Regions from separate parts of the Beduini sp. genome, predicted to be linked through region 1. Evidence: predicted binding sites of a transcription regulator. Region 1 holds the regulator's gene; each other region holds the start of a gene.
What was found. The regulator Rex, encoded in region 1, represses fermentation and respiration genes when NADH is low (regulators of the CRP and FNR family bind a similar motif). The targets are predictions, from matches to a motif close to GTGAANNNNTTCAC.
Positions count from the first base shown of each region.

Region 2: the regulator Rex is predicted to act here: its motif matches at 2,401-2,414, upstream of gap (type I glyceraldehyde-3-phosphate dehydrogenase).
Region 3: the regulator Rex is predicted to act here: its motif matches at 3,618-3,631, upstream of adhE (bifunctional acetaldehyde-CoA/alcohol dehydrogenase).

Region 1 covers NZ_JBKTEM010000005.1:30,106-38,621, forward strand. Annotated here, with positions in the region: gene ACLRVU_RS09215 (acetate/propionate family kinase) at 1-913, opposite strand, end outside; TPP riboswitch at 1,047-1,145, shown strand; gene ACLRVU_RS09220 (energy-coupled thiamine transporter ThiT) at 1,211-1,750, shown strand; gene ACLRVU_RS09225 (DUF402 domain-containing protein) at 2,512-3,051, shown strand; gene tsaE (tRNA (adenosine(37)-N6)-threonylcarbamoyltransferase complex ATPase subunit type 1 TsaE) at 3,107-3,559, shown strand; gene tsaB (tRNA (adenosine(37)-N6)-threonylcarbamoyltransferase complex dimerization subunit type 1 TsaB) at 3,556-4,137, shown strand; gene rimI (ribosomal protein S18-alanine N-acetyltransferase) at 4,131-4,571, shown strand; gene tsaD (tRNA (adenosine(37)-N6)-threonylcarbamoyltransferase complex transferase subunit TsaD) at 4,571-5,566, shown strand; gene ACLRVU_RS09250 (redox-sensing transcriptional repressor Rex) at 5,611-6,264, shown strand; gene asnS (asparagine--tRNA ligase) at 6,549-7,934, shown strand; gene ACLRVU_RS09260 (5'-methylthioadenosine/adenosylhomocysteine nucleosidase) at 7,971-8,516, shown strand, end outside.
Region 2 covers NZ_JBKTEM010000002.1:404,978-413,493, reverse strand. Annotated here, with positions in the region: gene ACLRVU_RS05700 (family 1 glycosylhydrolase) at 1-585, opposite strand, end outside; gene ACLRVU_RS05695 (TetR-like C-terminal domain-containing protein) at 723-1,274, shown strand; gene gap (type I glyceraldehyde-3-phosphate dehydrogenase) at 1,304-2,320, opposite strand; gene ACLRVU_RS05685 (ATP-dependent Clp protease proteolytic subunit) at 2,475-3,053, shown strand; gene ACLRVU_RS05680 (radical SAM protein) at 3,078-4,169, opposite strand; gene ACLRVU_RS05675 (sulfatase) at 4,449-6,203, opposite strand; gene ACLRVU_RS05670 (LacI family DNA-binding transcriptional regulator) at 6,219-7,220, opposite strand; gene ACLRVU_RS05665 (PTS sugar transporter subunit IIC) at 7,301-8,516, opposite strand, start outside.
Region 3 covers NZ_JBKTEM010000002.1:367,535-376,050, forward strand. Annotated here, with positions in the region: gene ACLRVU_RS05470 (HAD family hydrolase) at 57-845, shown strand; gene ACLRVU_RS05475 (chromate transporter) at 869-1,417, opposite strand; gene ACLRVU_RS05480 (chromate transporter) at 1,410-1,988, opposite strand; gene ACLRVU_RS05485 (LysR family transcriptional regulator) at 2,100-2,972, shown strand; gene ACLRVU_RS05490 (rhodanese-like domain-containing protein) at 2,995-3,174, shown strand; gene ACLRVU_RS05495 (rhodanese-like domain-containing protein) at 3,134-3,304, shown strand; gene adhE (bifunctional acetaldehyde-CoA/alcohol dehydrogenase) at 3,655-6,315, shown strand; gene ACLRVU_RS05505 (VanZ family protein) at 6,425-7,108, shown strand; gene ACLRVU_RS05510 (DUF308 domain-containing protein) at 7,144-8,421, shown strand; gene ACLRVU_RS05515 (hypothetical protein) at 8,435-8,516, shown strand, end outside.

The sequences.
Region 1 (8,516 bases):
GTCTTACGAAAATCTGTCTTGCTAATTTCGCTCTTTCGTTCCCTTCCTTCATTGCCTTTTCAACATCTCTGAAGTCACTTGAAACACCAGAAACACCTAACAGACCAGATTGTTTATTTAAGATATCAATCATTTCTTCTACAGAAATATTTGTTTGTTCGCAAATATAAGAAATAATAGAAGGATCAACATCACCAGAACGAGTTCCCATCATGATACCTGCTAACGGAGTTAATCCCATTGAAGTATTAATTGATTTTCCATCTTTAACAGCACTTAAACTTCCACCAGCACCTAAGTGACAAACAATGATCTTTGAATGTTCAGGATTTCCTAATTTTTCAATAACTTTTTGTGATACATAGAAGTGGCTAGTCCCATGTGCCCCGTATTTTCTTACTTTATTTTCAGTGTAATATTTATATGGGATTGGATAGATATATGAACTTGGTTCCATTGTCTGATGGAATGCTGTATCAAATACCGCAACCGCTCCAGCAGTAGGAATGGCTTCTTTAAATGCATAATAACCGGTTAAATGAGCTGGGTTATGTAAAGGTGCCAACGCTCTGATCGCATCGATCTTATCTGCTGTATCTTGATCAAAGATAGCTGAAGAACTGAAATATTCTCCACCATGAACCACACGGTGACCAACACCTTTGATTTCGTCTAAAGAATTAACAATTTTTTTATCAATCAAAGCTCCCAGCAACAAATGCACTGCTACTTTATGATCTTTGATTGGTAATGTTTTTACGTCTTTTTCACCGTTGTATTTGATTGTAAAGATCGCATCGTCAAATCCGATTCTTTCGATAACTCCGGAAGTGATCGGAGTTTCGTCATCCATTTCAAACAAACGGAATTTTAATGATGAACTTCCTGCATTAACAGAAATAATTTTTGCCATAAATACACCCCTTTTTTTAAAATCAATTCTATTATATGCCTATTTATAAGAAAAGACCATACTAAAATGTGTTAATTATTTAACAAGCTTCCTATAAAAAATACTTGCTATTTAGGGGGAATGGTTCTATCATAATATCTGCCAGGGGTGCATCTGCTGAGAGAACCAATGTTCAACCCTTTGAATCTGATACTGGATAATACCAGCGTAGAGAGAGCTAAATAGGAACTATTGGCTTTCCGCTTTGGAAAGCTTTTTTATTTGGCGGTGGCATTATATAAAGATAGGAGAGAAAGTATGAAAAACAAAAAAGTATTATGGATGAGCTATATCGCAATGTTCATCGCCTTAGAAGTCGCAATGGAATTTGTCAATCGGGCAATGCCCGGCATGCCGTTTGGCGGCAATATTTCATTTTCATTGATCGCCATCTTTTTGGCGTCTTACCTTTTAGGTGTTAAAGGCGGCATCATTGTAGGGGTAGGGTCTTCCATCATTTTATTTGCAGTGGGGATCGCTACTTTTTGGGGATGGTGGTCTGTTGCATTAGACTATTTAATTCCATTTGGAGTATGTGGCTTAGCGGCACTGATTAAAAATATCCGTTTAAAAAACGGCTGGGAGGTTCCTATTGGAATAGGTTTTGCGATGATTTTGAAGTTTTTATCTCATTATTTTTCCGGAGTCTTCCTTTTTTATCAGAATACGCCAGCAGGAATGAGTAAATATTGGTATTCCTTTATCTACAATTTACCTTATAATTTGGCAACTTTAGTAGTTTGTTTCGTTCTTGTGATGGTTTTATTACCAAAATTAAAGAAGGTTGTCAAGCTGTAGTGTGTATACACACACATGACTATCATTCATAGTGAGATTTGCTATAATGGTTGAGTAATGGAAATAAGTAATGAAATTTAGGGGATTTACGCAATAAACAGTGGATCAAACGGAGTTTAAATGTGAAATTCAAAGTGAGTTTCCCTAAATTAGTTGAAAAAGCAACTTTTTTATAAAGCTGCTTTTTTTGTGTATCAACAAAATTATTTAGACATAATCCGACAAGATATTTAAATAAAAACTCAAATATGCAAGAAATGTGTAGACACACTTACCTATTTATCGAAACTTAAAGTTCTGTTAGAATGGTAACGTGGAGGTGAGAGGGACAAACCAAGTAATAAAGTCTTTTTTTAGTTGGGAATCAAGGGGAGGAAAACTAAAAAAAGCGCAAAGGCAGAAAACGGGATAAGAGTAAATAACCTAAGGAATACTAAAAACGTAGTAAATTTATCAAAAATCTTTGAATTGTTACGTTGTTTCGACAGTTTTTTCATTTTGCCTTTGTTAAAATAAGCGTGTATTCGAGTTATTACACGAATTTAAAACAAAAAATGGAAGAAGATATGCAGAAAATAAAGAATATAAAAAGAAAAGGAAAGTTCCGACTATCGGCAAATGGTGGAATAACACCTTGATGAAACTGTATATCCGGAACCATTTTTTTGTTTTTTAAAGACCATCTTCGATAAATAAAATTGAGACTATCTATTTATCTGTAAATTGTGTATAATATTTACGTTATAGAAAGAAGGCAGGTCATGAATAAACCTAAGTTAGGCGATGAAGTCCTTATCCATAGTTATAAACATGATGGGAAGATTCATCGCAGTTGGTCTAAAGGTTTAGTTCTTGATGCAAATGAGGATCATACGATTGTAATCAATGTTAAGACATTGGTGACAGAAGCGGATGGTAGAGTCTGGTGTACGAGGGAACCGGCAATCTGTTATTTTCCTAACCATGAATGGTATAATGTAATTTGTATGATAAGGAATAATGGAGTATATTTCTATTGTAACTTAGCTAGTCCCAGTCTTTGGGATGGAGAGGCAATAAAATATATCGACTATGATCTGGATTTAAAAGTTTTTCCTGATTGTAAATACAAAGTGCTTGATGAAGAGGAGTACCGTCAGCATCAGCGCAAAATGCATTATCCTGATGAATTAGATATTATTTTGAGGTCACAGTTAGAAGAGCTGATCGAGATGGCAAAAACATCCATTGGGCCTTTCAAGCATGGATTTAGTGAACATTGGTATCATGTGTATCAGGAATTTAAACGGAAGGAAAAGTAGTGGTATTCTACTTTTTTTCTTTTATAAAACTTGTTAAAATGAGGTGGGTGATAATATGTATAAAGTAACGGTAAACAGTGTAGAAGAAACAAACGGTATTGCAATAAAACTAGGACGGGCAATCAAGAAGCATACAGTCATTCTATTAACAGGAGATTTAGGAGCTGGGAAAACGACGTTTACAAAAGGTATTGCCAAAGGCTTAGGAGTAAAAGAAATTGTCAATTCTCCTACTTTTACGATATTAAAAGAGTATCATAGCGGACGCCTCCCATTGTATCATTTTGATGCTTATCGCTTAGAAGACGGCTATGAAGATTTGGGATTTGGAGAATATATCGACAGTGAGGCACTCAGTGTTATTGAATGGCCGATGTATATGCAGGAAGATATACCGGAAGAATATTTGGAGATCAATCTTCAATATGTAGACGAACAAACACGAACTATTGAATTTGTCCCACATGGATTTACTTATGAAGCATTATGCAAGGAGGTATTGGCATGAGAACAATTGTAATGGATACATCAAATCATTATTTAGCGATCGCATTATATGAAGATGGACTGCTAAGAGCCAGCCGTCAGCTGGAAGCATTGAAACAGCAGTCAGAACTTGCCATTCCGGTATTAAAAGATTTGATGGACGGACAGCACTGGCAAATGAAAGACATTGATGAAATGGTCGTTTCTTTAGGACCGGGATCATATACCGGAGTTCGCATTGCGATGACGATTGCTAAAACATTAAGCAGTGTGATGCCGATTCGTTTAAAGGCTATTTCATCTTTAGCGATGCTTGCAGGAGATCAAAAAGCCATTCCGATCATTGATGCCAGAGGCAATAAGCTTTATGTCGGTATGTATGAAAACGGTGAACCGTTAATGGAGGATACTTTAATGGAAGCAGAAGCTTTTGAAACATTTAAGGCTGAGCATCCCGATTTTCCGGTAGTGGCATTAGTCGATGAGATTCCATTGTGTGACAATCTCTATTTATTAAGCAGAAAAGTACCGTATATAAAAGAAAGTGATCGTTTAGTTCCCACTTATATCAAAGGGGTGGAGGCAAAGAAACAATGCTAAGAAAGATGCAGATCGAGGACTTGCCTTTAATCCTAGAGCTGGAAAAAGAACTGTTCAGCAGCCCATGGAAAGAAGAAGACTTTATCTTTGAACTGACGCAGAATCCTTTTGCAACCTACATCGTTTTAAGCATGGATAATGAAATCGTAGGTTACATCGGCTACTGGATCAAAAATCCTTATGTCGAGATTACTAATGTAGCAGTGGGGAAACGTTATCAACGCTGCGGATATGCCAAACAGCTTGTTGCGTACTGCTTAGAAGATGGTGTGAAAAATAATGCTCCGATCTTTACGCTCGAAGTTCGCTTCAGTAATACCCCTGCTATTTCACTATATGAATCCTTTGGCTTTAAACAGGTATCGGTAAGAAAGAATTATTATACAGATCCTATTGAGGATGCACATTTAATGATGAAAGAGGTGAAACAATAATGGCTGTTATACTCGCTATTGAATCAAGCTGTGATGAAACCGCAGCTGCTATTTTAAAAGATAAGAAAGAATTACTGGCTAATGTTGTATCGACACAAATTGCGACCCATAAGCTTTATGGCGGAGTTGTACCTGAATTAGCCAGCCGCATGCATGTAGAAAATATTTCCTATGTTATTAAAGACGCTTTGGCTAAAGCACAGATGACAATGGAGCAGATTGATGCAGTTGCCGTGACTCGCGGACCGGGACTGATCGGTTCTTTGCATGTCGGAATGCAGGCGGCTAAAACTTTAGCCTATGCCTGTGATAAACCTTTGATTGGGGTACATCATATTGCCGGGCATATCTATGCCAATCAGTTAGTCAGTGAACTGAAATTTCCATTGATGGCACTTGTTGTTTCCGGCGGACATACTGAACTTGTCTATATGCGTGATCATCTTCAATTTGAAATCATCGGAACCACCTTAGATGATGCGATCGGTGAAGCCTATGACAAAGTGGGAAGGGTGATTCATGTGCCTTATCCCGGTGGACCGGAAATTGACCGCTTAGCTAAAAACGGAAAACCGATCTATCCTTTGCCTCGACCATTGGATGATGATACTTATAATTTTTCTTACAGCGGACTAAAGTCAGCGGTGATTAATTTAGTACATAAAATGGATCAGCGTCATGAAGAAGTCAATAAGGAAGATCTGTCATGTTCTTTCCAAGAAGCGGCGTTAGGCATCTTAGTCAGCAAGACATTGCGTGCCGCAAAAGCCTATGAAGTGAAACAGGTTATCGTGGCCGGTGGTGTCAGTGCCAACTCTAAGCTAAGAGCAGATTTGACGGCGGCATTTGAAAAAGAACCGATTGAGCTTGTCTTACCGCCATTATGGTGCTGTACGGATAACGCGGCAATGATTGCCATGGCAGGAAGCTATATGTACGATCAAAAATGCTTTGCAGACTTAAAGCTAAGTGCAAGACCAAGTTTGGTGTTGTAAGAACTATAGAATTTAGGTAAAATAAAGGAAGAAAGGATGATTTGATGGATAAAAAAATGCCGAAAATATCAAAAGCCACCATGTCAAGATATCCTATTTATCTAAAAGCATTGCGTAAAATGCAGCATGAAGGAAAAGAAGTCTTTTTATCAAGTGAACTTTATGAAGCCACGGGGATTCAAGATACAACGATCCGACGTGATTTTACGTACCTCTCTAAAACAGAGAATTTAGGGCGCCGAGGAAAAGGGTATGATGTCAAGCATTTGATTGATATCTTTAACGAAGTGTTAGGATTAGGATTACATGAACCTATTATCTTAATAGGGGTTGGAAATTTAGGAAGTGCCATTTTAAAATATAATCGCTGGCAGTACACCGTGGGACAAATTGTCTGTGCCTTTGATTTAGATCCAAATAAAGTGGGAGAAAGATTCGGAGTTAAACTTTATAATATTGATGATTTAGAAGGAAATTTCCCTAAAGGGTGCAAGATCGCAATTTTAGCTATTTCTCAGAATGTTCAAGAAACGGTCAATCGTTTAATGGATTTAGGAATTAAGGGAATCGTCGATTTCACCCATACGCACTTTACTGTACGTCCGGGTGTTGAGGTACAAACTGTCGATGTAGTTGTCGCTATTCAGGAATTGGCAATCAAAATGCATCTAAATGATGATGTAGAAGAGGAATTGTAAAAAAAGTATTGATAAATATTTAGGAAGATGGTAATAATATAGGTACAAGTAATGATTTGAGAGCATACATCGCCTATTAAGCGAGTTTTGGATGGTGAAAGCAAAACACTTAGATGCTATGTAACACTCAATGAACTAGATAGGAGAAATGTGAGTAGACTATCTCGCTTAGCGGCGTTAAAGCTTAGAGAGCATCTTTTTTAAAGATGAAGTAAGGATGGTACCGCGCTTAGTCGTTCCTTTTTAGGAACGGCTTTTTTATTTACAAAAGGAGGAAAGAAACCATGTTTGAGTTTGAAACAATCAGAGAGTTATATGAAATGGTCATTTCAGGAAATATCGTAGAAAGTGAATCATTGGAATACGTCGAAATCGAAGGATGGGTACGTACAAATCGTGATAATGGAAAAGTAGGATTTATTGCATTAAATGATGGAACATATTTCAAAAATGCACAAATTGTGTATTTACAAGAAAGTTTAAAAAACTTTGATGAAATCAAAAAAGTAAAAACCGGAGCAGCTTTAAAAATCTTAGGAAAATTTAAGCTGACACCGGACGCAAAACAACCATTCGAAATCGAAGCTACTGAAATCACGATCGAGGGAGATTGTGACGAAGATTATCCGCTGCAAAAGAAACGCCATAGTATGGAGTATTTAAGAGAGATACCACATTTAAGACCTCGTACTAATACTTTTATGGCAGTATTTAGAATCCGCTCATTACTTGCAATGGCAATCCATGAATTTTTCCAAGATCAAGGATTTGTCTATATCCACGCTCCAATCATTACCGGAAACGATGCTGAAGGAGCAGGAGAAACTTTCACCGTTACAACTCGAAATGATGGCAACTATGAAGAAGATTTCTTTGGAAAGAAAGCCTCTTTGACAGTTTCAGGACAATTACATGTAGAATCTTTTGCCTTAGCGTTTAGAGATGTTTATACATTCGGTCCTACCTTCAGAGCAGAAATCTCTAACACCAGCCGCCATGCAAGTGAATTCTGGATGATCGAACCGGAAATTGCCTTTGCCGATTTGGATGATGATATGAACCTTATTGAAGATATGGTAAAATACTGTATTCAATATGTATTAGACAACGGAGCGGCAGAAATGGAATTCTTAAACCAATTTGTTGATAAAACCTTATTGGATCGTTTAACTCACGTCTTAAACTCTGAATTTAAACGTTTAAGCTATAGTGATGCTGTCGATATTTTAATTAAATCAGGGAAGAAATTTGAATATCCGGTCGAATGGGGAATTGATCTTGCCAGTGAACATGAAGTCTATTTATGCAGTGAAGTGGTGAAAGGACCAGTATTCTTAAAAGATTACCCTAAAGATATCAAAGCTTTCTATATGCGTGTTAACGATGATGGTAAGACTGTGGCAGCAGCGGACTTATTAGTTCCGGGAATCGGAGAATTAGTTGGTGGAAGTCAAAGAGAAGAACGCTATGATGTCTTAGCGGCACGTATGGATGAAATGGGTGTTGATCAGGAATCATTACAATGGTATATGGATCTAAGAAGATACGGTGGTGTTAAGCATGCCGGATTCGGATTGGGATTTGAACGTTTAGTCATGTATATTACAGGTGTTCAAAACATTCGTGATGTGCTTCCTTATCCACGTACACCAAGAAATTTAAAATTCTAAGCGGTCAATGACCGCTTTTTTTAAAAGGAGAAGAGGATGAAAATTGGAATTATAACTGCTTTGACAATAGAAGCGGCAGACTATATTAAACACTTTGGCTTAGTTGAACAAAGTGATAACCATGGATTAAAAACTTATTACGGACACTATAAAAAATATGATATTTATCTTACGATCACCAGCTGTGGAAAAGTCAATGCAGCTTACTGTACGAAACATATGATTGATGCGATTCAACCGGATTGTCTTCTTCACAGCGGCATTGCGGGTGGAATCGGAAGTGACATTCGCCCACTTGATCTTGTTGTGGCAAAAGAGGTAACGTATCATGATGTCGATCCACAGCAAATGATTGAATTTCCACCTTGTTTAAGCGCCTTTCAATGTGATTTGGGATTGATTGATATAACTCTAAAACATATGGAGATAATGAAAATTCCTGCTAAGGTTGGTCGTATCATAAGCGGAGACAGTTTTATTGCAGATGAAGCAAAAGCAAAGCTTTTAGCGAAAACTTATCAGGCAGAAATGGTCGACATGGAAAGTGCCGCAATTGGACAGGTATGTCAGTTGGAGAATATT
Region 2 (8,516 bases), on a different contig from region 1:
CTCATTCTTTTCTAAAATCATTCCTAATGCTGAATAAGTAGAATGCAATGCCAGGTTGATTTCATTGAAAGTCAGCCAGTATTTTACTTTTGTATGATAACGTTCAAAGATGACTTGACAGTAATTCATGAAATAATCTATCATTTCACGACTTTCCCAACTATTGCATTTCTTCATTAATCCATAGGGACTTTCATAATGGGAAATGGTCACCATGGGTTGGATATTGTATTTCAAACACTCATCAAATACATCATCATAAAATTTCAATCCTTCTTCGTTAGGTTCCGTCTCATCGCCATTAGGAAAAATTCTTGACCAGTTAATTGATAAACGGAACATCTTGAATCCCATTTCTGCAAACAGGGCAATATCTTCTTTATAGTGATGGTAAAAATCGATGGCTTTATGACTTGGATAATATAATGTTTCATCAATTTCCGGAGTAAACCCTCTTTTCTTGTCTTTACTTCCAGCTAAACGGAGATCTGCGATACTTAAACCTTTTCCATCTTCTTGATAAGCTCCCTCACATTGGTTAGCCGCTACAGCGCCTCCCCATAAAAAATCTTTACTTATACTCATTCGTCTCTTCCTTTCTATTTTTCTTTTAGTTATACTTATTATAGAAATGAATCTACTGTAAAACAAACATTAAAACAACTAAAATCTGTTGGATAATCAACAGATTACAATGAATATGTTGAAAAGGATGAGAAGATATGAAAGAAGATCGCCGTATTCAAAAAACTAAACAAGCCTTAATTAATGCGTTTGGCGCTTTAGTAAAACAACATGAAGGCTATCACATGACAGTAAAAGAATTATGCGAAAAAGCCAATATTAACCGCAGTACCTTTTACTTATACTATCAAGATCTCAATGATTTCTTAGATCAGCTGCAAGATACGGTTGCCCAAGAAGTCGCCAAAATCATCAATACCTATCATCATCCCAAGATTCCTATGATCCAAAATCGTGAGATGATCTTAGCCTTATTTACCTATTTTGAAGAAAAACAGTATTTTATGCAGGCAATCCTGACTCGTTCAGTCTTACGTCGTGCCATCATTGAACATTTTTGTTTTATTTTAGAAAACGAACAAATCTTTAAAGACTATGAAAACGAAGATTTAATGATCCCATATATTACTTATGGCTTTATTGGTCTTGTCAATAAGTGGCTGAATACAAAAAAAGAATCTCCGGAAGAAATGACAGAGATTACCCTTGATTTTTTTAACGGACAATTCCATAAAAAGGAAAAAGGATGAGAGTTCTCATCCTTTTAGCTTGTCTGCAATTATTTACTTAATTCAGAGAAATATTTGATTGTTCTAACCATGTTAGAAGTGTATGAATTTTCATTATCATACCATGCAACAACTTGAACTTCAGTAGTTCCGTTTTCGCAGTCTTTAACCATAGTTTGAGTAGCATCGAATAATGATCCGTAGTTGATTCCAACGATATCAGAAGATACTAATTGTTCTTCAGTATAACCAAATGAAGGGTTAGATGCTGCTTTCATAGCTGCATTGATTTCTTCAACAGTTACTGTTCCTTCAACTACTGCAGTTAAGATAGTAGTAGATCCTGTAGGTACAGGTACACGTTGAGCTGAACCGATTAATTTTCCATTTAATTCAGGGATTACTAATCCGATTGCTTTAGCTGCACCAGTAGAATTAGGTACGATGTTTACAGCAGCTGCACGAGCTCTTCTTAAATCACCTTTTCTATGAGGTCCGTCTAATACCATTTGGTCACCAGTATAAGCATGAACTGTTAACATGATACCAGATTTGATTTTAGCTAAATTGTTTAAAGCGTTAGCCATAGGAGCTAAACAGTTTGTTGTACAAGAAGCTGCAGAGATGATTGTATCATCAGCAGTTAAGATGTTTTCATTTACACCAAATACAACTGTTGGTAAGTCATTTCCAGCTGGAGCTGAGATAACAACTTTTTTAGCACCTGCATCGATATGTGCTTGTGATTTAGCTTTAGATACATAGAACCCAGTACATTCTAATACTACGTCTACACCTAATTCTCCCCAAGGTAATTTTGAAGCATCAGCTTCTGCATAGATCTTAATTGTTTTTCCATCTACAGTGATTGAATCTTCACCAGCAACAACTGTGTCACCTTTTTCGTATCTACCTTGTGCTGAATCATATTTTAATAAATGAGCTAACATTTTAGGATTAGTTAAATCGTTGATAGCTACTACTTCGTAACCTTCTGCTCCAAACATTTGTCTGAATGCTAGACGTCCGATACGTCCAAAACCATTAATTGCAACTTTTACTGCCATTAAAAAATTCCTCCTTATATTTGTATATACATATTATAAGCCACCAATCAAATAAAATCAACACATGAAACCACTTACATGTGAAATTGTTAACTTTTTAGCATGAATATTTTTTTTATTTAGAACTATAATTTAAACATGGAGGTACGAATACATGCAAATCATTCCAACTGTTATTGAGAAAACAGAAAGATCGGAACATGCTTACGATATTTTTTCGAGATTATTAGAAGAAAGAATCATTATACTGACAGGAGAAATCAATGATCAGCTCGCCAGCAGCATTGTTGCTCAGCTACTTTATTTAGATTCTAAAAGCTCTACTCAGCCCATTTATATGTATATCAATTCACCGGGCGGATCAATCAGCTCCGGTTTTGCCATCTATGATACAATGAATTTAGTGAAGTGTGACGTTTCTACCATTGCGGTAGGGATGTGTGCCAGCATGGCAGCTTTTTTATTGTCTTCGGGAACACCGGGAAAACGTCATGCCCTGCCTAACAGTGAGATCATGATTCATCAGCCTTTAGGCGGATTTAACGGACAGGCCAGCGATATTGAAATTACTGCCAAACGCATTCTCAGACAAAAGCAGCATTTAAATGAATTACTGGCTAAACAAACATCAATCCCTTTAAAACAGATTGAAATCGATACTGATCGTGATCATTTTATGACGGCTAAAGAAGCATTGGATTATGGCATTGTCGATGAAATTATTGATCAATAAAGAAAACTGCGCCAATTGACGCAGTTATTTTAATTGCTGAGCTATTTTTGCCATGCTTTGGTAATGCTCCTCTAAAAAATCCTGATAGCCGCAGTAATGCTGATCAAAGTAAGTGATACTTAATCGTTTGCAGTTGCCGTGACAGATATTTTTAAATTTGCATTCAACGCAGCGATCGCATTGCGGATGCGGCTGAGCTAAGAAGTCTTTCATCGCCTTGCTCTGACGAATCTCAGCGAAGCTGGAATCTTTGATATTACCGGTATCATATTCATCTAATACATAAAAATCACAGGGGTATACATGCCCGTTTGACTCAATGACATATTGTGGCAAGCACTGTCCCAGCATCCCGCACTGCTGTGGCGGAACGCCTTTAAACATCAAAATCAGATTATCAAAAAGTGTCACTGACATATAATCCCCTTTTAGATAGTCCGCTTCCCATAAGCGATAGAATATCTTATAGAATTTAGCGAAACCCTGCGGTGTTAATTTATAAGGGTCCTTTTCATTATCCAGTCCCGGCAGACAGGGAATCAGCTGCACATATTTAAATTTCTGTTCTTTAAAAAAGCGATAAAGCTTTTCCGGATGCTTAGCCAAGGGCTGAGATAAAACCGTCAGAATATTATAGTCAATCTGATATTTTTTCAAACGTTCTATGCCTGTCATGATCGTTTTAAAGGTCGGCTTATTGGCATTGGTCAAACGGAAATAGTCATGATTTTCACGATACCCATCTAAGGATACACCCACTAAAAAATGATACTTTTTAAACAGCTGACACCATTCTTCTTCTAATGATACTCCATTGGTCTGAATGGCATATTGAATCGTCTGATTAGATTTTTTATGTAAAGAAACATAATCTGTAAATTTCACAAAGTAGTCAAGACCGGCAACTGTCGGTTCTCCCCCTTGAAAAGCAAAGGTAATTGTCGCTTCATTTTCAACCACTAAGGCACGATCAATTAAAGTATAGAGCGTATCATCGCTCATTACTCCATTAGATATGACTTCCCGATGCTCACTGACATCATGGTAAAAACAATATTTACATTTCAAATTACATAAAGATGATGCCGGTTTGATTAGATAACTATAATATTCCATATGTATACTCCTATCTTCTTAAAAAAGCTTGCACTCTATTATAGACGCTGCATAGATTAGCCCCTAAAACTGTACTGCTAAATAATTTGAGCCCTGTGAACATAAAATAGCCACGCACTTTTATATTAATGAAAAAGAATGAAGCAAAGACCGTGACAATGAATTGTTCCTTCGCCTAGTCCGGCACTGACGCCTAAAAATGTAAGAATAAAATGACAATGATATAAATAATTTCAATCATCATTTCCCATTTCAGACTAAAAGGGGAATGTTTCCCCGCTAGTCTAATCTCATATTTAAATTTAATTGATACATCACATCATTAATTCGTTCTTTACCTACCGTTTCTTCAACCAGCTGGTAAAACATCGTTTCATCAATTAAAGCCTGTTTTTTAAAACATTCAGCAATGTAAGAAGAATCAGGCATATTTTTTATAAAGGCTAAATACCCTTCTTTTAATTCTTCCGTCGTAAAATGGATGCCCTGTATCAACTCCGCTTCACTCTCAACAACTTGCCGATCTAATAATTTCAGATATTCGGGATTAATCTCATGATCAAATCCATAAAATGAATAGAGTTCACTTGGTGCATCATTTTCTTCCATCATTTTTTTGATAGCTTGAATTAATCGGCATTGAATCTCTTTATCTTCAATCTTTCTTGTTTGCTTAGGATCAACATCAATATGATACAAACGGTTTTTGAAACGGTGATAGTTGCTTCCGCCAAATCCTTGAGCAGGGATTTTAAGCAGCGGCACACCTTTAGTAAAGCTAAATGGTTTCGCTAATGTCATTCCTTGAAGTTCCTGTGTGGAAAATAAAGAATTGATATGGGTTGGCATGATCGTGTATTCAAAGATATGATCCTTTTCGTCTGTAATCGGTGCATGCATATACGTATAATGACCATCCGTAATATTAATATTTGAACCAAAGTAGCCATACATTGCATATGGACGATTCGGTTCATCTTTTTCTATGATGCCTTTTAGAGACTGTCCCATCATCTCCTGCGGTTTATCCAATCCAAAATACTCCAGCAAAGTTGCAGGCACGTCAATGTTTTGAGCAAGCGATTGACGTTGTTCGTTTTGGATTTTTGAACGCGGATCATAAATAAAGAAAGGAATATTCGCGATTTCATTATAGATTGGCATGATATTCTTGCCCCACCAGTCATGTTCTCCCAATAAGAAGCCATGATCGGTGTTAACGATCAGCATTGTATCTTTCCATAGATCATAGCGATCAAAGGCATCCAGCACTTTTCCTACATAGGCATCACACATGCTGACTAACGCTTTATAATACCCTTTTAACAGCTCATTCGTACGTCCATCCTGATTATTATAGTAGTATGACGGCCAGCCGTGGAAGCCTTCTTCCAAACCATACATTTTCAGATATTTTTTTGGTACAAAGAACGGTTCATGAGGATCAAAGCATTCAATCTGCAAATACCATTGATCACTCTGATAATTAGTATCGATAAATTCCAGTCCGGCTTGCACCGTACGGCATAATGGATGCATCGCTTCATCTCTCATATAGCGGCGATTGACAAAGTCCTGATCACGGCTTTTTGATTTAAATTTCTTTGATAAAGGGGCTTCATTGAGTTTCAAATCAACATGAGGTTTATCTACAACCCCTTTCCAGTTGTCACCCTCTTGCCCGCGGATAAACTCATAACTGCTGTAACGGGGATGATAGGTGGCTCCTCCATCACGCCAGTAATGCTTATGATCGGTCACAAGATGTGTATAGATTCCCTGTTTTTTCATGAGCTCCACAGCTGAGTTTTCCCAAGGTTCCAAAGGGCCCCAGCTGCGATGTAAAAAGTTATAGCGACCTGTGTGCAGTTCACGTCTAGCCGGCATGCAAGGCATGCTTCCTACATAGAAGTGTTCAAATGCAACAGTTTTTTCTTTTAATCTTTGAAAATTAGGTGTAATTGTTTCTTCATTGCCATAAGCACTCAACAAGTCTTTTCGCAATGAATCAAACATCAACATAACTGCTTTCAAAATACAGCCTCCTTATTAAGTTTCACGAATGATCAAGCGTTCCTTTCGTTCATCTAATTCCTGAACATATTGATCTATAATCGGTTGAACATTCTCATTTCTGATGGCTGCAATCAAAATATCAACAGCATAGCTAGTTGTCGTCTGACAAGTTGTAACGGTAGTCAAAGCAGGTGTCACTAATTTTGAATAAGGAAGGTCATTATAGCCAACGACCGATACCCTTTGGGGGACTGCAATGCCATGATCGATTAAACATTTAACCCCCGGAATAGCGATATCATCATTAGAATAGAAGATAGCATCAATCTGGTCTATTTTCTTTATTATTTCCTTTGTTATTCGGTATCCATCTTCATACTCGCTGCCATTTGCATTAAATACTATCTCTTCGTTAAATTCTAAATTAAGTTGAGTTAATGCTTTCCGATAAGCCTTAAAGCGACGAATTGTTCCTAACGTATGAGGCAAAGCTTTCACAAAAGCGATTTTACGATATCCTTTATTATAAAGGTACTCGACAACCTCTTCTCCCTGAGTCACATTTGACAATGGTTCGGAATAGACATGTTCTGCGGTCAGATAGCGCCCAATCACAAAGATCGGCATATCTTTACAGGCATAGCGCAGGACATCTTCATCTTCAATACGATTCGTAAAGACAATAACACCATCTGCTCTTCGTTCTGAAATATAGCGTTTTGCGGTTTCAATATGACCATTAAACGTTGTTGCAATCAATAGGTCATAACCATATTCACTGACCTTGCGCTGTACTGCGTTGATCGTTCTGGAAAAGAACGGACGTGAAGCATCATCTACAACCAATAAAATCAAATTAGTTGACTTACGCTGCAGATCCACTGCAATACCATTTTTTACATAGTTTAATTCCTTTGCTTTTGCTAATACCTTTTGTCTTGTTTCCTCATTGATTCGAGGATTCCCATTCAATGCCATCGACACCGTTGACACGCCTATATTCAACTCTCTTGCGATATCTTTGATTGTTGCCATAATTATCACTCCATCCACTTCATTTCAGTTAAATTCTAACATGTTTAATGGGGGATGGCAAATTAATTGAAACGTCTCAACTAAATGCTTGAAGCGTTCTCCTGAGTCAGCATTTGTTTATCATATGCTTTAACAAATGGCAATAAAATCAAGATATCCGCAGCAAACATAATTACCCACATAATCACCGCTCTAAAGTCCATCGTCGATAAGAACAGATTGATCACACCCGGGGTTGTCCAAGGCACCGTTATGTAGATCGAACCAATCAATCCGGCATCCATAATCAGATATGCAATAGAACACATCACTAAATTACAAAGCAGCAGCGGCAAAGCAATCAAGATGTTCATTACGACAGGGATCCCAAATGTTAAAGGTTCATTAATATTAAAGATATCCGGTACCAAGGCAATCTTACGAAGAGATTTTAACTGAGCTGAACGAGCTACCAAGAAAAAACATACCATCATTGCCGGATAAGACATCCAGTTACCGAAAATTGTCATAAAAGAACCTGCAAGCGGTGTTGTTGGTCCGCTCCCATTCATGACCGCTGAAGCATTTAAGGCAATATTCGCTGTAGTAATCGGTGTTAAAACAGAACCGACGATATTGTTTCCATGAATGCCCATGAACCAAAATAAACTAAGTAAAATACTGCACAGCATAACAGATGGCAATGAGCTTGAAGCTCTCATTAAAGGATATAATAAGGTAAAGATTAAACGACAAAGATTGTTTCCGGTTATATTAATACAAACAATATTACCGATAAAGAATAAAGCAGTTAAAAAGACTAAAGGAAATAAAGCTTCAAACGGTGCCGCAACATTGGGCGGTACTTGAGCAGGCATTTTTAATTTAATATTATGATCACTCATCCATTTAAAAACTTCAACAGAGATAAACGCTACGATAATTCCATAAAACATTCCTTCTCCGCCTAAATTCTTCATTGACATAATCAAACCATTATCTGCTGACGTAAAAGGTTCAGCTGAGGTCATTAAGAATAAAAATAAAGCAGATACTCCACATGAGATTCCATTTAATTTATAATGTTTCCCTAACTGATAAGCTATTGAGAAAGTAATATAGACCGCTAACAAGCCAATCGTTAAATTATAAGGAACACTCAATATTTGTGCATAAGTGGTAGACCAGGCTTTCCAGTCTAATAAAAATTTAAAGAAAAAATTGGTTGGCTGTAAAGTAGCCGGATTAACAGGCGGCTGTGCTAGTAACATGAAGAAACCACCAATGATCGTTAATGGGATTGTACAGGTCATCCCA
Region 3 (8,516 bases), on a different contig from region 1:
AATTAATAGTAATTAAGGAAAATTCTTGGTATGATAAACAAGGTAGGAGGTAGGTTATGAGTAAAGCTTTCTTTTTTGATATTGATGGGACATTGTTAGATACTCCACATGGACTCATTGATATTTCATCGGTGAATAAAGCCGCTATTTTAAAACTTCAGCAAGAGCATCTGGCATTCATTGCGACTGGAAGAACAAAATGTTTTATTGTAAAGCCGATTCGGGATTTCCCTTTTAGCGGTTTTGTGACATGCAATGGAGCTTATGTGGAATATAAAGGGAAATGCATCTTTAAGCAAAAAATTTCTCAGTCTGCTATTAAAACGCTGATACAGGTATGTGATCAATATGGTTTTGATTACTATATTGAAGGCTATGATCATATTTATGTAAATGATAAAAATAGAAAAAGCATCCAGGATTTCAGCAGACGCTGGGAAATGAATGCAGAAACGATGGTGGATAGCTTCGATGAAGAGGATATTGAAGCGTATATTGCAATGGTCAAGGTTCAAGCTCCTAAAGAATTTAAGTTAGTCTATGATTTGCTGGGAGAACATTTTGATATTGCTCAGCATCCTAATCAGCTTTCCTTTGATCTTAATATCAAAGGGATTAATAAAGGGGTAGGAATCATTGAACTGACTAAAGCATTAGCCATTGATATTAAGGATACCTATGCTTTTGGTGATGGAAATAATGATCTTGAAATGCTAAGTGTTGTTGGGCACGGTATAGCGATGGAAAATGCTGTAGAAGCATTGAAAGAAATTGCCGAATACATCAGTGATGATGTGGCATCAGATGGTGTAGCCAAAGCGTTAAAGCATTACCGGTTTATTTAAAAAGGTTGGAATTTCCAACCTTTTTAAATATAGATAAATAGGCCGATGACACCACATAAGCTCATCATGACAATCGGATTCACCTTATATTTTCTTAATAAAAATAAGGCAGCTCCAAATACCAGCATTGCCAGCAAATCCCCATGAACAGAGCTGTTTAAAGTGGAAGTGCCAAAAAAAGTCAGCAGCAGAATCGTAAAGGCGGCAGAGACGATTAAACCTAAAGAGGTGGCTTTCAATGATTTAAGGATCTCAAAAATATATTTAGAATGTTTATATTTTTTGAAGAACTCATAAAGCAAGGTAGAAATAAGGATACCACACAGGATACATCCTACAGTGGCAACGATAGCGCCGGGAATGCCTGCAATCTGAATCCCGACAAAAGTAGAGGTGTTCACCGCTAAAGGACCCGGTGTCATTTGTGATATAGTAATAATATCAGTAAATACTTTTTCACTGATCCATCCCTGTGTTAAAACAACTTGCTGCTGAATCATCGGTATGATCGCATAACCGCCGCCGATACTGCATAGACCGATTTTTAAAAAGGTCATAAAAAGATTAAACATGCTTTTGCCTCCTTTTGACAACCGGCTGCATAAATAAGAAGAAAACGCTGATTAAAGAACTGATAACCAGGATCAGCATGACATTAACATTAAAAAAAGCATTGGCAATAAAAGCGGCGGGAACCAATAGATTTAATAATACCGATTTTTCTTCTAAGATCATTTTATACATATCAATAATCAAATCAACGATCAGAGCGGCAACGCCGGCTTGCATACCTTTTAAGATTGCGGCGATATAGAGATTATTGGAAAATGCCACATACCAAGTAGATATAAAGCTGAGAATGATGATGGGAGGAAGAATCGAACAAAGACTACTGATGAGGATGCCGATCCAGCCGGCGGTGCGTTTTCCTGCTAAGATACTTAAATTGATTGCGATTGCTCCCGGAGAAGATTGAGCAATGGCAGCCATCTCCATCAGTTCCTCCTCACTGAATAATTTTCTTTGCTCGACGAAGTATTTTCTGATCATCGGGATGACCACATACCCTCCGCCAAAAGTAAACGTACTGATAAATAGATTGACATAACACAGCCATAAATAAAAACGAATTTTCTCTTTCATAGAACTCCTTTCTTTGTATGCAAGGTTTATTATAAAAGTTGCTTTGCCATTTGTGAAATGATAATATATTGGGAGTGATATGAATAAAATTCATGGCAAAAGGAGCTTTATATGAACCTTAAACACTATCTTATTTTTAGAGAAGTCGCTAAAACAGAAAATTTTACCCGTGCCGCAGAAAATCTGTTTTTAACACAATCAGCCGTTTCTCATGCAATGAAAGAATTAGAAGGTAAAGTCAATACGCCTTTATTTGAAAGAATGCATAAAAGTGTGAAGCTGACAAAAAGCGGAGAATTACTTTTAAAAGAAGTCCTCCCTCTTCTTGAAGAAATGGAACGCTTAGAGGCTCGTTTAGGGGAGTTGAAGGAAGCGGCGCCGCTTTCTATTTCCAGTTGTATTACGTTTGCCCAAATTTGGCTGCCCCGCTATATTGAGCAGTTTCAAAGTATTCATCATACTAAAGTACAAGTAGAGATTAACAGTGCGGCTTCAGCGTTAAAAGCATTATTAGAGGGAAGAGCGGATGTTGCCTTTATTGAAGGGGCACTGCCGTCACAGTCTTTTTTAATGACTCCGATTTTAAATTATGACATTGGGGCTTATGTGTCACCTAATACAACGATTCATAGTAAATTATCACTCAAAGCATTGATGGAGCATCGCTTGCTGTTAAGAGAACGCGGGAGTGCAGTGCGGGAAACTTTTGAATCAGCCGTGACATTGGCGGGTTATCAGCTTTTTGCTCAGTGGGTCAGTGTGGATTCACAAACCTTGATCGAAGCAGCAAAAATGGGATTAGGCATTGCGATTTTACCCAAAGTATTGGTTCAGCAGGAGTTAAAAGAAAACAAATTGATAGAATTAGAGATTACAGATTTAAACCTGAGCAATCCAATCACGATGGTAATGAATAAGAATAAAAAGATGACACCGATGCTGGAAGCATTTTGTGCGAATATACCGCATGATATCTTGTTATAATAAAGGTGAAGGAGAAAATCGAATGGAGTATAAAACAATCACACCGCAGACTGCAAAAGAAATGATCGATCATGAAAAAGTAGCGATCGTGGATGTTCGTGAAGAAGATGAGTATGCAGCAATGCCATATCCCAGGGTCAATCCTGCTTCCCTTAGGAACGATTACACAAACAGCAGCGGAATCATTAAAAGATCTCGATGAAAAGATTTTAGTCTATTGCCGCAGCGGAAAAAGAAGTGCGGCGGCATGTGAACAACTTGAAAAAATGGGCTATCAGAATGTGTATAACTTTGGTGGAATTTTAGATTGGCCCTATGAAATCAATCGGTAAGGATTGCAGAACTGCAATCTTTTTTTAATTTATAAAGGTTAGTTTTATGAAAGGACTTTCGTTTGTAAAGGAGTGAAAATCAAGCTGTTTTGAACATAAAAAAAGTGTAAAATTTTGAAAAAAACGTTCTTTTGGCGATTCACTTTAAAATTAAGAAAAAGTATGATAAAATCAATATAAATAAGAGCTAGTTTGATTTACATTTCACGGGGTTTAAAAAAATTTTTTAAGTGTAAGCGCTTAATGTCAAAAAGGAGGTAAAAAAGCTATTGTATTTTTTTTCACAAGATGATAAACTACGTGTGTAAATCAAATTAAATATTTCACAAAAAACATACGGAGGTGTGATCATGGCAGAAAAAAAAGTTGCCAAAGTAGAAGAAATGACAAATGAACAAGTGGATGCTTATGTAGATGGTCTAGTAAGCAAAGCCTTAGTTTCATTGGAAAAATTTAGACGTTTAGATCAAGATGCAGTAGATTATATCGTAGCAAAATGTTCAGTTGCTGGATTAGATCAGCACGGTGTTTTAGCAGAAGCTGCTATCAAAGAAACTGGCAGAGGGGTATTTGAAGACAAAGCCGTTAAAAACTTATTTGCCTGCGAATACGTAAACTCTAACTTACGTCACTTAAAAACAGTAGGAATCATCAATGAAGATCCACTAACTGGAATCACTGAAATTGCTGAACCGGTTGGGGTAGTGTGTGGAATTATCCCTACAACAAACCCAACTTCTACAGTTATCTTTAAATCATTAATCGCTTTAAAAACAAGAAACCCAATCATCTTCTCATTCCATCCATCTGCTCAACAATGTTCTAAGTTAGCAGCTATTTGTATGAGAGATGCAGCGGTTGCAGCCGGAGCTCCGGAAGATTGTATTCAATGGTTGGATTTACCAACTCCATCAATGTATGCAACAACTTCATTAATGAATAATGATGGTATCGCTACAATCTTGGCAACAGGTGGTAACGCAATGGTTAAAGCTGCTTATTCTTGCGGTAAGCCAGCATTAGGTGTAGGAGCTGGAAATGTGCCTGCATACTTAGAAAAAACTTGTAACATCAAGCGTGCAGTGAATGACGTTATCCTATCAAAATCTTTTGATAACGGGATGATCTGTGCCTCTGAACAAGCAGCAATCATCGATCATGAAATCTATGATGAAGTGATCAATGAAATGAAACGCTTTAAAGTTTATTTTGTAAATGATAAAGAAAAAGAAGCATTAGAAAAATATATGTTCGGATTTGCTTCTAACTCTGAAGGTGTTGAAAACGCTAAATTAAATCCAAATATCGTTGGACATTCAGCTTATTCAATCGCTTTGGAAGCCGGAATCAAAGTACCGGAAGATACTCAGATTCTTTGTGCAGTATGTAATGAAGTAGGACCAAAAGAACCTTTAACAAGAGAAAAATTATCTCCAGTATTAGCAATTTTAAAAGCGGATTCTACAGAAGACGGTATCGCAAAAGCAGCAGCAATGGTTGAATTTAACGGTTTAGGACACTCTGCAGCGATCCATACTCAAAATCATGATGTAACAATCGAATTCGGTAAAGCTTGTAAAGCAATCCGTATTATTGAAAATGCTCCATCTACATTCGGAGGAATCGGTTCAGTTTATAATGCCTTCATTCCTTCATTAACATTAGGATGTGGATCTTATGGTAGAAACTCAGTTTCTAACAACGTAAGTGCCATCAACTTATTAAATATTAAGAGAGTAGGGAGACGTAACAACAATATGCAATGGGTTAAACTTCCACCAAAAATCTATTTCGAAAAGAACTCAATCAAATACTTGATTGATATGAAAGAAATGGAAAAAGCTATGATCGTCACTGACCGTGGTATGTATAATTTAGGTTATGTAGCTAAAATTGAAGATGCGATCAAGAGAAGAAGAAATAAAGTAGATATCGAATTATTCTTTGATGTTGAACCAGATCCAAGTGTAGATACAGTACAAAAAGGTGTTGAATTGATGAATAAATTCAATCCTGATGTTATTATCGCTTTAGGTGGAGGTTCTTCAATGGATGCCGCTAAAGTTATGTGGTTATTACATGAACATCCGGAAGTAAACTTCGATGATATTAAACAAAAATTCATGGACATTAGAAAACGTGCATTCAAATTCCCTGAATTAGGTAAGAAAACAAGATTAATCTGTATCCCAACAACTTCAGGTACAGGTTCAGAAGTAACACCATTTGCGGTTATTACTGATCGTAAAGAAAATAAAAAATATCCATTAACTGACTATGCATTAACACCAACAGTAGCCATCGTAGATCCAGAATTTGCAATGAGTATGCCTGCTTCTATCGCTGCGGATACAGGAGTTGACGTATTAACTCATGCCGTTGAAGCTTATGTTTCAATCTTAGCATCTGACTTTACAGATGGATGGGCTAAACAAGCTGTTAAATTAGTATTCGATTACTTAGAAAGATCAGTTAAAAATGGTAAAAACGATCCTGAAGCAAGAGAAAAAATGCATAATGCTGCAACGATCGCTGGTATGGCATTCGCAAATGCTTTCTTGGGTATGAATCACTCATTAGCGCATAAGATCGGTGGAGAATTCCATGTCCCTCATGGACGTACAAACGCTATTTTATTACCACATGTTATCCGTTATAACGGAACAGTACCTACAAAATTAAACATCTGGCCTAAGATCGAAAACTATAAAGCTGATGTTAAATACATGGAATTAGCTCAGTTAATCGGATTAAATCCAAAAACTCCGGCTGAAGGTGTAGAAATGTTTGCACAAGCTTGTGATGAGTTATCAGGAAAAGTTGGAATCCCTTCTAACTTCGCATCTCAGGGAATCAGCAAAGAAGATTGGGAAGAAGCAGTTCACAGAATCGCTATGAACGCTTATGAAGATCAATGTTCACCAGCTAACCCTAGAATGCCGATGGTTAAAGATATGGAACAAATCTTAAGATTAACTTACAGCTATGAAAGAAAAACAACTAAAAAGTAATGTCTGAAATTGAAATAATCTGGGGATCAAACCTCAGATTATTTTTTTGTTTTTTATTTGGAATAGACAGACATTATGATATACTATAAGGGTTAAGAAGGAGGCTCGTATGAAAATAAATAAATCATTCATTATATACTTTATTTTATTTTTATCTACCCTTCTTTATCAAATCTTTGTAGCCGTAAGTCCCCTTATTACATTTGGAGTAAAAGAAAAAATCGGAGTCGTGACACTGGGGATTTTATGGCTGAGCCTTTGTGTATGGCAGCTATTAAAAGAATTAAAGGAACGTTCACAAAAACGTAAGCTGATGACCGCCTTTATTTTTATTGTTTTTATTATTTATTTGGTTAATCTCGTCTATTTATTATTCTTTGATAGCGACTTTGGCAGAAATATCACCGTGCAAAGTAATAAACTCTTATCCCATATGGTTGAAGGGATTAATTTAGAACCGTTTAAAATGATGAAGGACTACATGCTGGCTTATCAAAATGGCAATATCTACTTATCCCATCTATTGCTTAATGTTGTAGGCAATTTAATCGTCTTTGCTCCAATGGGGATTCTGTTGCCAACCTTATCGGAAACGATGGATTCTTTCTTTCGCTTTCCGCTTTTTATGGCGACAACTATCATTTTAAGTGAGTGTGCACAAGTATACTTTAGTGTAGGTGTTGGTGATATTGATGATTTTATATTAAATTTTACCGGGGTCATGATTGTCTTTTTCATTTATAAGATTCCATTTGTAAAGAAAGCATGGAAACATTTGCTTTATCGGGATTAATTATTATTATATAATAAATATAAGGAGGGAGAGCGATGAAGGATAAACGTTGGGAATCCTCTTCAATGGTCATCGGGGGAACATGTCTTGTTGTATTAGGCATCAGCGTTATGATTATGCGAGCTACGTTTGCGATTACGATGATCGAACTTATCGCTTCCCTATTGATTATCGCCGGAGTATTTCAACTAGTGGCATTAGTGATTGGTTCAAATGATATTAAAAAATCAGTATCTCTGACAACGGCTTTAGTGAGTATTGTGGCAGGAGAACTGATACAGTTATTTCCCGAAGTGCCGGTTTCTTTGATTGTCATCTTGTTTGGACTGTATGGCATTATGACGGGAGTGTTAAAGCTTATTACTTATTTTATTTACCGTAAAGATCATGTGAAAGGACGTTTAATCTTATTATTGGATGCACTCTTGTTTATTGGTTTAGGGTTGTTTTTGGTCTTAACTCCTTTTGCCAGAGTAGGGCAGCTGTTTTTACTGTTGGGTTTGTATGCCGTATGTTTGGGCTATACCTATGTACGTGATGGCTTTGAGCTCATCATTCCAAAAGCAACAAAAACAAAGTATAAAAGGATGATCCGTATTAATTTACCAATCTTTTTGGTGGCATTATTGCCGTATCGTGCTTTGCAGGCGATCAATAAATATTTAGGGGAATACGATGATGACGGCGAGGTCACTGAGTTTGTAGAAAAGAAAGAAGAGGTTATTCCGGATATCGAGGTTTTTATTCATGTCACGCAAAATGGCTATGGTGCCTTAGGACATGTTGATTTATACTTTAACAACGAGATTATTTCTTATGGCAATTATGATCAAGATTCCTTTAAACTGATGGAATCTATCGGTGATGGGATTTTATTTATCACAACTAAAGAAAAATATATTCCCTTTTGCATTGAACACAGTAAAAAAACATTATTCAGCTATGGTTTGAAATTAGATGAAGAACAATATAAAAATGTCAAAGCGAAGATTGATGATTTGAAATCACGATTAGTGCCCTGGGAGCCACCGATTATGAAAGATCCGGAGCATCCGGAGAAATATCAGGATTATGGGAGTCTGTTAGTTAAAGATTGCGACGCTTTGCTTTACAAGTTTAAATACAGCCGCTTTAAAACCTATTTTGTCATGAGTACAAACTGTGTCTTGCTGGCTGACAGTGTATTAGGAAAAGCAGGAACGGATTTATTGAATATCAACGGGATGATCACACCGGGGACTTATTATGATTATTTTGAACGAGAGTTCAAGAAAGAAGGCAGTTTCGTGGTAACACGTACAGTTTATAAATAATGGGGTGAGAAAAATGAAATTAGTCATTTTTATTCTCAACAATCCGGATTTACAGGAAACGTTTTTAGGCAAGCTTTATAATGCCGGGATTCGTG